2 regions of the Paucibacter sp. JuS9 genome follow, and region 1 is predicted to be linked to the other one. Evidence: riboswitches for the same ligand, from Rfam matches in the RefSeq annotation. Region 1 holds a riboswitch; the other holds the start of a gene.
What was found. Region 1 has a riboswitch for thiamine pyrophosphate ahead of thiC (phosphomethylpyrimidine synthase ThiC). Riboswitches for the same ligand answer to the same signal wherever they lie in the genome.
Positions count from the first base shown of each region.

Region 2: it holds a riboswitch for thiamine pyrophosphate, as region 1 does, so the genes downstream of both, ABT392_RS02895 (TonB-dependent siderophore receptor) here and thiC (phosphomethylpyrimidine synthase ThiC) in region 1, are expected to answer to the same signal.

Region 1 is NZ_CP194172.1:140,595-146,480, forward strand. It holds gene ABT392_RS00570 (FAD-dependent oxidoreductase) at 1-816, opposite strand, end outside; gene thiC (phosphomethylpyrimidine synthase ThiC) at 816-2,684, opposite strand; TPP riboswitch at 2,789-2,910, opposite strand; gene ABT392_RS00580 (energy transducer TonB) at 3,060-3,797, shown strand; gene ABT392_RS00585 (LysR family transcriptional regulator) at 3,835-4,773, opposite strand; gene ABT392_RS00590 (FMN-dependent NADH-azoreductase) at 4,890-5,513, shown strand; gene ABT392_RS00595 (pirin family protein) at 5,545-5,886, shown strand, end outside.
Region 2 is NZ_CP194172.1:666,005-671,890, forward strand. It holds gene ABT392_RS02865 (zinc ribbon domain-containing protein YjdM) at 1-98, opposite strand, end outside; gene ABT392_RS02870 (hypothetical protein) at 311-490, opposite strand; partial or broken gene ABT392_RS02875 (YnfA family protein) at 642-902, opposite strand; partial or broken gene ABT392_RS02880 (IS3 family transposase) at 900-1,028, opposite strand; tRNA gene ABT392_RS02885 (tRNA-Asn) at 1,140-1,215, opposite strand; tRNA gene ABT392_RS02890 (tRNA-Asn) at 1,287-1,362, opposite strand; gene ABT392_RS02895 (TonB-dependent siderophore receptor) at 1,399-3,525, opposite strand; TPP riboswitch at 3,595-3,693, opposite strand; gene ABT392_RS02900 (NAD(P)/FAD-dependent oxidoreductase) at 3,784-4,896, opposite strand; gene fdxA (ferredoxin FdxA) at 4,949-5,272, opposite strand; gene cobA (uroporphyrinogen-III C-methyltransferase) at 5,338-5,886, opposite strand, start outside.

The DNA of each region.
Region 1 (5,886 bases):
AGCCATCAGCTCCACCGCCGTGCGCAAGCTCACGGGGCTCAAGTCTTCGCTCTCGATTTCGCTGGCGCCCAGCACCAGGGTGGCCTCGTCGCGCGGCACGAGATAGAGCCGATGCCGCGGATGCAGGAGCCGCAGCGGGCGTCGCAAGCCGTGGCCGGCGAGGCTCAGGGTCAGGATCTCGCCTCGAACGCCGCGCAAGGGCAGGGCGGGCCGCGCACCGAGGCCGCGGCAATCGATGGCCCAGTCGGCCTCGATCTCGTGACCATCGGCCAGCAGCAGGCGGTGCGGCAGTACTTTTCCAACCGGCTGATTCCAGTGCCAGTTCGCCGCCGCAGCGCCCTGGTGCAGTGCCGCCATGGCGGCGGGTGGGTCGATGAAGCCCTCACCCTCCAGCTTCCAGGCCAGCAGGCCCGGTGCCAAGGCCGGCTCGAGGTCACGCAGGGCAGTCTCTTCCAGCGCCACCGCGCCGACCATATGCTGCAAGACCCGCCGTGCCGCGCCGAGATCACCCCGGTGTGCCAGCAGCAAGCTGCCTTCGCGCCGCAAGTGCACCTGCACAGGCAAGCGCGCGCAGATGCGCGGCCACAGCTGCAGCGAGCGCCAGCCGGCTGCCACCATGGACGTATCGGCACCGCTGTCCTGCTCTGCCAGCGGGCTCAGCAGACCCGCGGCGCTGAATGCCGCGGCGCGCTGCGGCCCCTCAGGCGCAGGCCCGGACGAGGCATCAAAGACCTCGACCTGATGGCCGGCGCGCACCAGCGCCCATGAAAACAGGCGCCCGACCAGGCCGGCGCCGGCGATGGCGATGCGGGCCATCAGGCGCTCGCGCTGACGGTGATTGGGATGTAGAGCTCGCTGCCCTGGGCGCGGAACTCGGCGCTCTTCTGCGCCATGCCTTCGACCGTGCTTCTGGCGATGCTTTGGCTGTACTCGCGCACCTCCTGCGTGATCTTCATCGAGCAGAACTTCGGCCCGCACATGGAGCAGAAATGCGCAAGCTTGGCGCTGTCCTTGGGCAGGGTCTCATCATGGAAGGCGCGCGCGGTGTCGGGGTCGAGGGCTAGGTTGAACTGGTCTTCCCAGCGGAACTCGAAGCGAGCCTTGGAGAGCGCGTCGTCGCGGGCCCGCGCGCCGGGGTGGCCCTTGGCCAGATCGGCCGCGTGGGCGGCAATTCTGTAGGCCATCAAGCCCTGTTTCACATCGTCGCGGTCCGGCAGGCCCAGGTGTTCCTTGGGCGTGACGTAGCAAAGCATGGCGCAGCCGAACCAGCCGATCATGGCCGCACCGATGCCGCTGGTGATGTGGTCGTAGCCGGGCGCGATGTCGGTGGTCAGCGGGCCCAACGTGTAGAAGGGCGCCTCGTCGCAATGCTTGAGCTGCTCGTCCATGTTCGCCTGGATCAGGTGCATGGGCACATGGCCGGGGCCTTCGACCATGGTCTGCACCTCGTGCTTCCACGCAATCCGGGTCAGCTCTCCCAGCGTGCGCAGCTCGGCGAACTGGGCCTCGTCGTTGGCATCGGCCAGCGAGCCCGGGCGCAGGCCGTCGCCCAGCGAGAAGCTGATGTCATAGGCCTGCATGATTTCGCAGATCTCCTCGAAGTGCGTGAGCAGGAAGTTCTCGCGGTGATGGGCGATGCACCACTTGGCCATGATGGAACCGCCGCGCGAGACGATGCCGGTGCGGCGGCGCGCGGTCAGCGGCACATGGGCCAGGCGCAGGCCGGCATGGATGGTGAAATAGTCCACGCCTTGCTCGGCCTGCTCGATCAGGGTGTCACGGAAGATCGTCCAGTTCAGTTCCTCGGCCACGCCGCCGACCTTCTCCAGCGCCTGGTAGATCGGCACGGTGCCGATGGGCACGGAGGCGTTGCGCAGTATCCAGTCGCGCGTGGTGTGGATGTTCTTGCCGGTGCTGAGGTCCATCACCGTGTCTGCGCCCCAGCGCGTGGCCCAGACCAGCTTCTCCACCTCTTCCTCGATGCTGGAACCCAGCGCCGAGTTGCCGATGTTGGCGTTCACCTTGACCAGGAAGTTGCGGCCTATGGCCATGGGTTCCAGCTCGGGGTGATTGATGTTGGCCGGGATGATGGCGCGGCCGCGGGCGATCTCGTCGCGCACGAACTCAGGCGTGATGAGGGCGGGAATCGAGGCACCGCGCGAGTCACCGCGCAGGCGCATCTCGCGCTCGGTGTCCTGTTCATATTCGCGCATCCATTCGAGCCTCTGGTTCTCGCGGATCGCGACGAACTCCATCTCAGCGGTGATGATGCCGCGCCGCGCGTAGTGCATCTGGCTCACGTTCCTGCCGCTGACGGCGCGACGCGGCTGGCGCTGCAGCGCATCGGTGCCGGCGCGCAGGGCCTGCTGCTGCGAGGCCTCGCGCAGACCATCGTCCTGCAGGGCGATGCACCGGCCTTGGTAGGTCTCGGTGTCGCCACGCGCCGCCACCCAGGCGGCACGCGGTGCGGGCAGGCCGCGGCGCACGTCGATGTCGACCGCAGGGTCCGTGTAGGGGCCGGAGGCGTCGTAGACGCAGATCTGTTCGCCGTTCGTCAGCGATATTCTCCGCTGCGGCACGCGCAGCGCGGGGAAGCGCTGGCCCTGCAGCCAGGTCTTGGTCGATGCGGGCAGCGGCGTGCGGCTGCGCTGCAGCAGCTCGGCGAATGTGGGCTTGTCGCTCATGGCGTCTCCGGAGGTCTTTGTTGGACTCCGGAGGTCTGCCCTGGGCTGGCCTTTATGGCGTTAGGGCTGGTGACGACCCACCGGCGGCAGGGGGCCGCAGGTGACAGGGTCGGTCAAGCTCTTCTTACGCCGGTACTGGCCGGATCAAGTTCAGCGGGTCCGTGGCTTTGGCCACATCTCAGCCCGACGCTGTCGACTTGACAGCAGGGCCCCCCGGAGCGAGCGGCGAGTATAGCCACGCAGTCCGCGCAGGACTTCACGCTCGCAAAGCACGGCTCCGCAAAAACCCGCAAGCAGGGGATGGCAGGCCTGGTTAGATTGCTGGCGCAAGGCATCGCCACAAGCGGTGCTGCCCATCAGAAGAGGAGGGTTGCCATGAAGAGCTGCATTCGTTGGGGGACGGGACTGGGCCTGGCTTTGGCCTTGTGTGGCCCCGCGCTGGCACAGAACGCAACACCGGTTGTCGTCGGCAATACGCCCAAGCCGGTGCTAACGCCAGAAGAGCGCGCCAAGCGCGACGCCGACAAGGTCTTCCACTGGATACGGATGAGTGCCGACAAGGCGCCCGCGAAACCGGTTGCGGCAGCGGCGCCCAAGCCTGCCGCGAAGGTGGTAGCGGCTGCAGCACCCAAGCCGGCCGGCAAGCCTGTGGCTGCGGCCGAAGCGGCCGCTGAACCTGCTCCGCAAGGCTTCTCGCTCGTGGCTGCCTCTGACAATTCCACCGTCACGTCGCGTGAGATCGAGCCGCCAGCCCAGGTCGCGCTGGCCGCGCCGCGTTCGGAGCCGGCACCGGCACCGGCACCCGCGGCCGCAACCGCAACCGCAACCGCGACCGCAACGGAAGCGGCCGCCCCCGTGGAGCCTGAGCTGCGCCTCCTGCATCGCGTGGCGCCGGAGTTCCCGCGTCAGCTGGTGAACATGGTCAGCTCTGGAACCGTGCTGGTGCGCTTCACGGTCCAGCCAGACGGCTCGGTGCGCAATGCCGAAGCCTTGAAGACCTCGCATCGCAAGATGTCGGTGGCGGCGCTGGAGGCAGTGAATCAGTGGCGCTTCGCGCCGGTTGCCCATGCCCGTGAGGCGACGGTGGAGATCGGCTTCAGCACCGGCGAATAGGCGGCGAATAGGCGGGGTTCAGGAGCCGAACCTTCAGTCAGGCTGCTCTGGCCGGCGGGACCACCGGAGCGCTGCAACCAGACAGCGCCGTGGCCATCGCCTCGATGAACAGCCGCGAGCGCAAGGGCATCAGCCGGCGCTCGGGAAAGACTGCCCAGCAGTCCGCGGGCGCCAGGCACCAGTCCGGCAGGATGCGCACCAGCTGGCCGGCGCTGACTGCGTGCCGCGCGTAGTGGTCGCCGACCGCGGTGATGCCAACGCCGGCAACCGCAAACTTGAGCAGCATGTCGGGCGCGTTCACCAGCGTTCGCTGTGTCGGCACGCTTCGCCATTGCTCCTGCACCGGCTCGCCGCGCCGCAGCTCCCAGGGCATCGCTTCGCCGTGGCGGTTCAGGATCATCAGGCCGTGCATGCTCTCCAGCGCCTCGGGCCGCAGCGGCTCGCCGTTGCGGCGCAGATAGTCGGGCGAGGCATAGAGGCCGTTGGTCATCGTTGCCAGCCGTCGCGCGGCGAGCTGACTGTCTTCACCCAGGGCGCCCATGCGCACGGCGATGTCGAAGCCCTCGGCAATCAGGTCTACACGGCGCGGCGAGAGGTCGAGCTCCAGCTGCACCTCCGGATAGTCCAGCGTGAACCGGGTCAGCATCTCGGAGAGCGCCTGCAGCGCGAAGTCCGCCGGCATGCTCACGCGCAGCCGGCCTGTGGGCTTTTGCTGGCGATGCAGGGCCAGGGCCAGTGCCTGGTCCACCTCGGCGGCCAGGGCGCGCGCATGTTCCAGCACGCCTTGCCCGAACTCGGTCAGCACCAGGCGCCGGGTGCTGCGCTGCAGCAGCTTTTCGCCCAGGCGCTGCTCCAGCGCGGCAATGCGGCGCGAAACGGTGGATTTGGGCAGGCTCAGGCGCTCGGCAGCGCGGCTGAAGCTGCCGGCTTCCATCACACGGGCAAACATCAAGAGGTCATCGGCATCGAGGCTCATTGTTCTACCTGTGGAACAGTCAAGTGCAATTTGGCGTCTTCTGTGCCGTCAATGTTCCCAATAAAGTGACTCCATCGTCAAGCAACACGACGAATCAACCCCACAAGGAGCTCACCATGAACATTCTGCAAATCAACTCCAGCGCCCGCCGAGTTCAAGACGGTCAGGGCTCCTGGTCCACCCGTCTGGCCGACGAAATCACCGCCGCCCTGCGGGCCTCGAACAGCCACGGTTCGCTGACCGTGCATGAACTGGCCGCCACGCCCCTGCCCCCGATGGACGAGGCCGCCCTGGGCGCCCTGTTCACGCCGGCCGACGCCCGCAGCCCCGAGCAGCAGGCCCGCGTGGCCCTGAACGACGCGCTGATCGCCGAAGTGCAGGCCGCCGACGCCATCGTGATTGGCGCTCCCATGATCAATTTCGGCGTCAGCTCGCAACTGAAGAACTGGATCGATGCGATTGCCCGCGCCGGCGTCACCTTCAGCTATACCGCGACCGGCCCTGTCGGCCTCCTGAAGAACAAGAAGGTCTATGTGGTGTCGACCCGAGGCGGCGTGCACCGTGACCTGCCGACCGACGGCGTGACGCCTTATCTGCGCACCGTGCTGGCCTTCCTGGGCCTGACGGACGTGGAATTCGTCTTCGCCGAAGGCCTGAACATGGGCCCCGAAGCCGAGGCCGCCGGCATCGCCAGCGCGCGTGCGCAGATCGCCGCACTCACTGAAACCACTACGGTCTAATCAACGGAACGACTCAAGAAGGAGATTCATCATGTCTGCAACCGTCACCCGAGCCCGCCCCGTGGAGCGCCTGATCGCAGGCCAGCCCACCAGCGATGGCGCCGGTGTGAAGCTGACCCGTGTGCTCACGAATCAACTGCAGCGCCGGCTGGATCCCTTCTTGATGCTCGATGCCTTTGGCTCGGACAAGGCCGACGACTACATCGCCGGCTTCCCCGACCATCCGCACCGCGGCTTCGAGACCATCACCTACATGCTGGAAGGCCGCATGCGCCACCGCGACTCGGCCGGTAACGAAGGCTTGCTGGGCCCGGGCGGCGTGCAGTGGATGACGGCCGGCCGTGGCGTGATCCATTCCGAGCTGCCCGAGCAG
Region 2 (5,886 bases), 530 kb from region 1:
CACTCATGCCCGCATTCCGGGCAGACCAGCATCGCGCCGTCCTCGTAGGCATAGGCCGAGTTGCACTGAGGGCAGGGTGGCAGGGCGGCGTCGGTCATACAGGGGGTCCTCGAAGCGGGAATGAAGAAGCCCCACCATCTTGCGATGCTGGGGCTCTTTGCCTGGCTGCTCGACCCGGGCTTGAACCAGGGGCCTACGGATCAAGAGCAGAGCCAGTGCAAATTTCTAAGTTCGCGAATTTTAGCGGACTTGGGCTGGTGCCCAGCTTGCGCTCCTCTGATGGGGCGTTTCGGTCTTGCGGACGACAGCGTCACCGGGCCTTGAGTGCTGCAATCTGCTCGGGTTGAAGGAAGAAGCTGACGTATCCGCAGGAAGGGCAGGCAAACGGTTGGGGGTTCACGCCTCCATCGCCAGTCAAGAGCGCTTTGATGCGCGAGGTTTCAGCGTGCTGCAAGTTCACTGGATAGAACAGCTGCTTGGCTTCGATCAACGTCGTCTGATCGTGCGGGCATCGGCGAATTGACATGGATGGCGTTTCCAAAAAGGCGGCAGCTTAACTGAGAGGGTGCGCACGTCGATTTCGGGTTCTCCCGCACCGGTTGTTTCGTCGGTTGTCTCGATTCGCGAGTCGCAAGCGGCCATCAAGCGGACCGTGGCCCGAACACGATGATCGCCACGCCCAGGAAGCAAACGACGACGCCGATCCAATCGGTGGTCGAGGGCGTCACTTTGTCGATGAGCCAAAGCCATAGATCTGTCACACCGATGTAGACGCCACCGTTGGCGGCATACACGCGGCCGGCGGCCGTGGGATGGAGGGGCAGCATTCAGGCGAAGATGCCCAGACTGAGGGCTGCAGGCACAAGCTGCCAGGCCGACTGGCCCTGCTTGAGCCACAGGTAACTGTCGCCCTTGGAGCCGACTGAGGGCTCGATGCCAGCCTCGACCAGTCGCTCGGAGTAGCGGATGCCGACGTATTGCGACCCCTTGTCCGAGTCATGAATCAGCGCGCCGTCGCGCTCAGGCTTGCCCAGCCCTGACAACCGGCGTCAGTAGTGACTGCGTCTGAGCTGCCGAGCAGCAATGTTCGAACACAAAGAAAAACCCCCAACACCTTGCGATGTTGGGGGCTCTCTATCTGGCTCCTCGACCTGGGCTCGAACCAGGGACCTACGGATTAACAGTCCGGCGCTCTACCGACTGAGCTATCGAGGAATTGATCGGTACTTCTGTCTTCTTACAAGCTGAAGCCGCTGCGACTTTCGAAGCAGCGGCTTCTTGTTCTGTGGCTCCTCGACCTGGGCTCGAACCAGGGACCTACGGATTAACAGTCCGGCGCTCTACCGACTGAGCTATCGAGGAACAGAGCCTTGCATTATAGACCAGATTTTTGAGCCTTTACAAGCTCAGCTCCAGGCTCGCTCTCCAGGTGCGGGGAGCGAGCGGGTAGAGGTAGGCATGCTCGTACTGGAAGGGCGATTCCTTCCATGCGCGCTTGTTGCTCAGGTTGTCGACGCCCGCACGCCAGACCCACAGCTGGCGGCCCACGGCATGCTCGTAGCGCAGCGCCGCGTCAAGGCGGGTCCAGGCCGGGATCTGCAGGCTGTTGTCGGGCAGCACTTCGCGTGCGCCTTCGCGGACCAGGCCCAGCTGCGCCTGGAGGCCGAGCATCAGTTGCTGGCGCGCCTGCAGCTTGATCGTGGTCTCGGGCACATTGGCCGGCGTCAGGCCGTTGAGGCCGGCGCTGGCGCTGCCCTCATTGCGTGCGCGCAGTTTCATTGCGCTGGCAAGCACGCCACCACCGGTCCACTTCAAATCAGCCTGGGCTTCGATGCCGCGATGGCGCGCGCCGCCATCAGCCTGGCGCACGCAGCTGTTCGCGGCCGAGCCGCAGGTGCCGATGTCGCGCCATGCAGGACGCTGGATGTCGAAGGCCGCGATGGACCAGTCCACCATCTTGCTGCCGGACTTCAGGCCGACCTCGAGCTGCTCGCTTTTCAAGGCAGGCAAGGCCTGACCCCGGTTGCTGTAGCGAGCGCGGTTGGGTGCCACTTCGCTCTCGATGCCCTGGCCCCAGCTGGCATAGGCCATCAGTTGCGAATCGAAGGCATAGCTCAGGCCCAGCCAGGGCGTGGTGAAGCTCTGCTCATAGCTGGTGGCTCGCGTGTCGCTGGTGTTGACGCGGTAGCTGCTGCGCTCGATGCGGCTGTGGCGCAGGCCCACCCAGGCGTTCAGTTGCGGGCTCAGTTCGATGGCGTCGCGCAGGTAGAACTCGCGGCTGCGTTCATCGCGGTTGGTGTTGGCGTCGTTCAGCGTGGCATCGGCTGTGGTGCGCGGCACGGCGGAGATGTTCCCGGTGCCGGCCCAGTTGTAGGCCTGGCCCTGGAATCGGCTCCAGAAGCGCGTGAACAGCACGCCGGTGCTGAGCTTGTGCCGCAGGCCACCAAGCACGACGGATCCGTTCAGCGAGAAGTCGGTGGCATCGCTGTTGCGGCGCTCGTTCTCGCTGCGGAAATCGTATTGATCGAAGTCGCCATTGGGGCAGTAGCTCGATGCCCAGTAGCTGCCATCGGCGTCGCTGCAGCCAAAGGCGTAGGCCAGGCGGTCGTCGGTCTTCAGGCGCTGCATGCCCCAGTGGACTTGCGCCTTCCAGTCGCCGCTCAGGCGCTGCTGCCAGCGCAGCGAGGCCTGGCTGTTGTCGAACACAACCGGCTGGCTCCAGCGCTGGTTGTTGAGGTTGGTGCGCGGGTCGATGCTGCGGGCATCGGGCAGTTTGTTGCCGAGCAGGCTGAAGCCAGGCTGGCTGGGTTGGCTTTGCTTGTTCAGTTCGAACTCGGCTTCCAGCAAGGTGTCGGGCGACAGGCGCCAGTCGCCCGCCATGGCGAACAGATGGCGCTGGCCCTTGGCATCGCGCAACTCGGGCTTCAACACAGCGGTGCTGGCATTCAGGCGCAGGCCGAACGCCTTGCTGCTGCCGAAGCGGTGGCTCAGGTCGGCGGCTAGCTCGGCCGTGCCGCGCTCACTGAATGCGATGGTGGTGCTGTGCAGCTCGAGCGTGGGGCGCTTGACGATCAGGTTGACGATGCCGCCCGGCGCGCTGGTGCCGGCCTGGATGCCGCTGCTGCCCTTGAGCACTTCAATGGCCGATTTGTTGCCCAGTGCCAGCGCGGTTTCCGCATTGATCGGCAGGCCGTCGCGGCGGTAGTTGAAGCGGTTGTCGAGGTCGAAGCCGCGAATTTTGAGGTAGGAGACATAGCCCTGCGAGTTGTAGGCATCGCCAATGCTGGCGTCCAGCGCGGTGATGCCGGAGAGGGCGTTGATGCCGCTGCTCAGCAGCTGCTCGGTGCCGAGCAGCGTGGCCTGCAGTGGCAGCTTGGCCACCGGCGTGTCGCCGAAGCCGCCGACCTGCACGGGCGCTTCGGAGCGGCCGGTGATGGAGACGGTGGGGAGTTGCTGGGCGGACGCGGCCGTGCTCAGCAGAGCCAGGGCGGCGGCAATGCGATTCAAGGAAAGTTGGTGTGCCATCGAAAAGCTCGAGCGATGGCAGGTCGGCAAACGCGTGATGCGATACAGGTCCGGAGACGTCGATGGCCTGTTCGTTTTCGGCTGCTTCCCTGCGCGAGGATTACCTCAATCAGGTTCAAAGGGACTGTCTCAGTCGAGCCTTGCGGCTCAACACCCCTAGCGAATTCCTCATTCCACAAGGGAACGAGGCGAGCGGCATTGTAGTGCCGTCATAAAAAAGGCCCGCACGCGGCGGGCCTTCTTTGCTGCGACTGACGCTCAGTCGAACACCGGCGAATCCACGCCCAGCACCTTGTGCAGCTTGGGGCTGGTGGTCGTGTACTGCAGGTGAATGCGCTTCTCCGGGAAGACGTAGGGCGCGGCGCCGAAGGCGGCGAGGGCGCACTCATGGAAGCCTGAGAGGATCAGCTTCTTCTTGCCCGGATAGGTGTTCACGTCGCCCACGGCGAAAATGCCGGGCACCGAGGTCTCGAACTTCTCGGTGTCGACGACGATCTGCTTGCGCTCCAGGGCCAGGCCCCACTCGGCGATGGGGCCGAGCTTCGGCGAGAGGCCGAAGAACACCAGCACTTCATCGCAGGGCACAACGCGCGTGACGCCGTCGCCGCCGGTGACCTTGACGCCGCTGAGCTTGTCATCGGCCTCGACGATGTCGGTCACCTGGCCAACCAGGAACTGCATCTCGTAGGCGTCGCAGAGTTCTTTCATCTTCGCGACCGAGGCGGGTGCGGCGCGGAAGCCGTCGCGGCGGTGCAGGAGGATGACGCTCTCGGCCTTGTTGGCGCTGCCGTCGTCATTGCCGGCGCAAAAGTTCAGCGCCCAGTCGAGGGCGGAGTCGCCGCCGCCGACGATCAGCAGGTTCTTGCCGGCGAACTGCGCCGGGTTGCGCACGCGGTAATGCAGCTGCGAGTCGGTGTACTTCTCGATGCCGTCGACCTTCAGCGTGCGCGGCTGGAACGAGCCCACGCCACCGGCGATGAAGATGGTCTTGGTGAGAAAAGCCGTGCCCTTGCTGGTCTCGACATAGAAGCGGCCATCGTCCTGCTTCTGCACCGTGGTCACTTCCTGGCCCAGATGGAAGGTGGCGCCGAAGGGCTCGATCTGCTTGAGCAGGTTGTCGGTCAGTTCCTTGCCGGTGCAGATGGGCACGGCCGGGATGTCGTAGATCGGCTTGTCCGGATACAGCTCGATGCACTGGCCGCCGGGGTAGGCCAGCGAGTCGATGATGTGCGCCTTGATCTCCAGCAGGCCCAGCTCGAACACCTGGAACAGGCCCACGGGGCCCGCGCCAACGATGACGGCATCGGTCTCGATGGGGCCACCGTGCTCGGCGGCGGTCTTGGCGATCTCTGCGTTCACTTGAAGTTCCATGTCAGGGTGCGCGGCGCTTGGCCGCGACTTCCTTGTTCAGTCTTTGATTCGGTCAGCGGATCAATTCGGGCAGCTTGCCCGTCTTGTCCTTCCAGTCGTCAGCGTCGGGCAGCGCGGGTTTGCGCTTGGTGATACTGGGCCACTTCTTGGCCAGATCGGCATTGAGCTTGATCATGTGCTGCTGATTGCCGGGCACGTCCTCTTCAGGGACGATGGCGTTCACCGGGCACTCCGGGATGCAGACGGCGCAGTCGATGCATTCGTCCGGATCGATCGTGAGGAAATTCGGGCCCTCGCGGAAGCAGTCAACGGGGCAGACATCGACGCAATCGGTGTATTTGCAGCGGATGCAGGCTTCGGTAACGACGTGGGTCATGGAGGCAGCTCGGTTTTTGTGGGCCCACCCTCGGCGCAGGTCGCAACCGGGGCAAAGCGCGGATTTTAATCGTTCAGGGTAATTACCTGGGCTTGAGCCAGATCCAGACCTGGGGACTTGACGGCCTTTTTACGCATTGGCGCCACATGGCGAGCCCCGGCGCCCACTGTCACCACCGTCGGGCGGCCCTTGTGCAGCAGCGCGGCGGCAGCCAGATCGGCCACCAGGTGATCGCTGGAAAGTGCATCGGCGCAGCCCGCCTTGGAGACCACCAGGGCCGGCGTGTCGGCCGGCCAGCCGGCCTGCTGCAGCTTGCGGGCGAGAAGCCCCAACTGGCGGCCGGCCATGTAGAACACCTCGGTATCGGCGCTCTTCATGGCCTGGAGGTCGCCCTCCTTGGTCATGGCCGTGCTCAGGGCCACGGTGCGGCCTTGGCCGCGGCGCGTCAGCGGGCGCTGGGTATGGGCGGCAGCGGCAATCGCGGCCGTGACGCCGGGCACCACTTCGCTTTCAATGCCGGCTTCGGCCAGTGCGATCAGCTCTTCTTCCAGTCGACCGAAGACGCTGGCATCACCGCCCTTGAGGCGAACGACGACGGCATGGGCCTGCGCCTG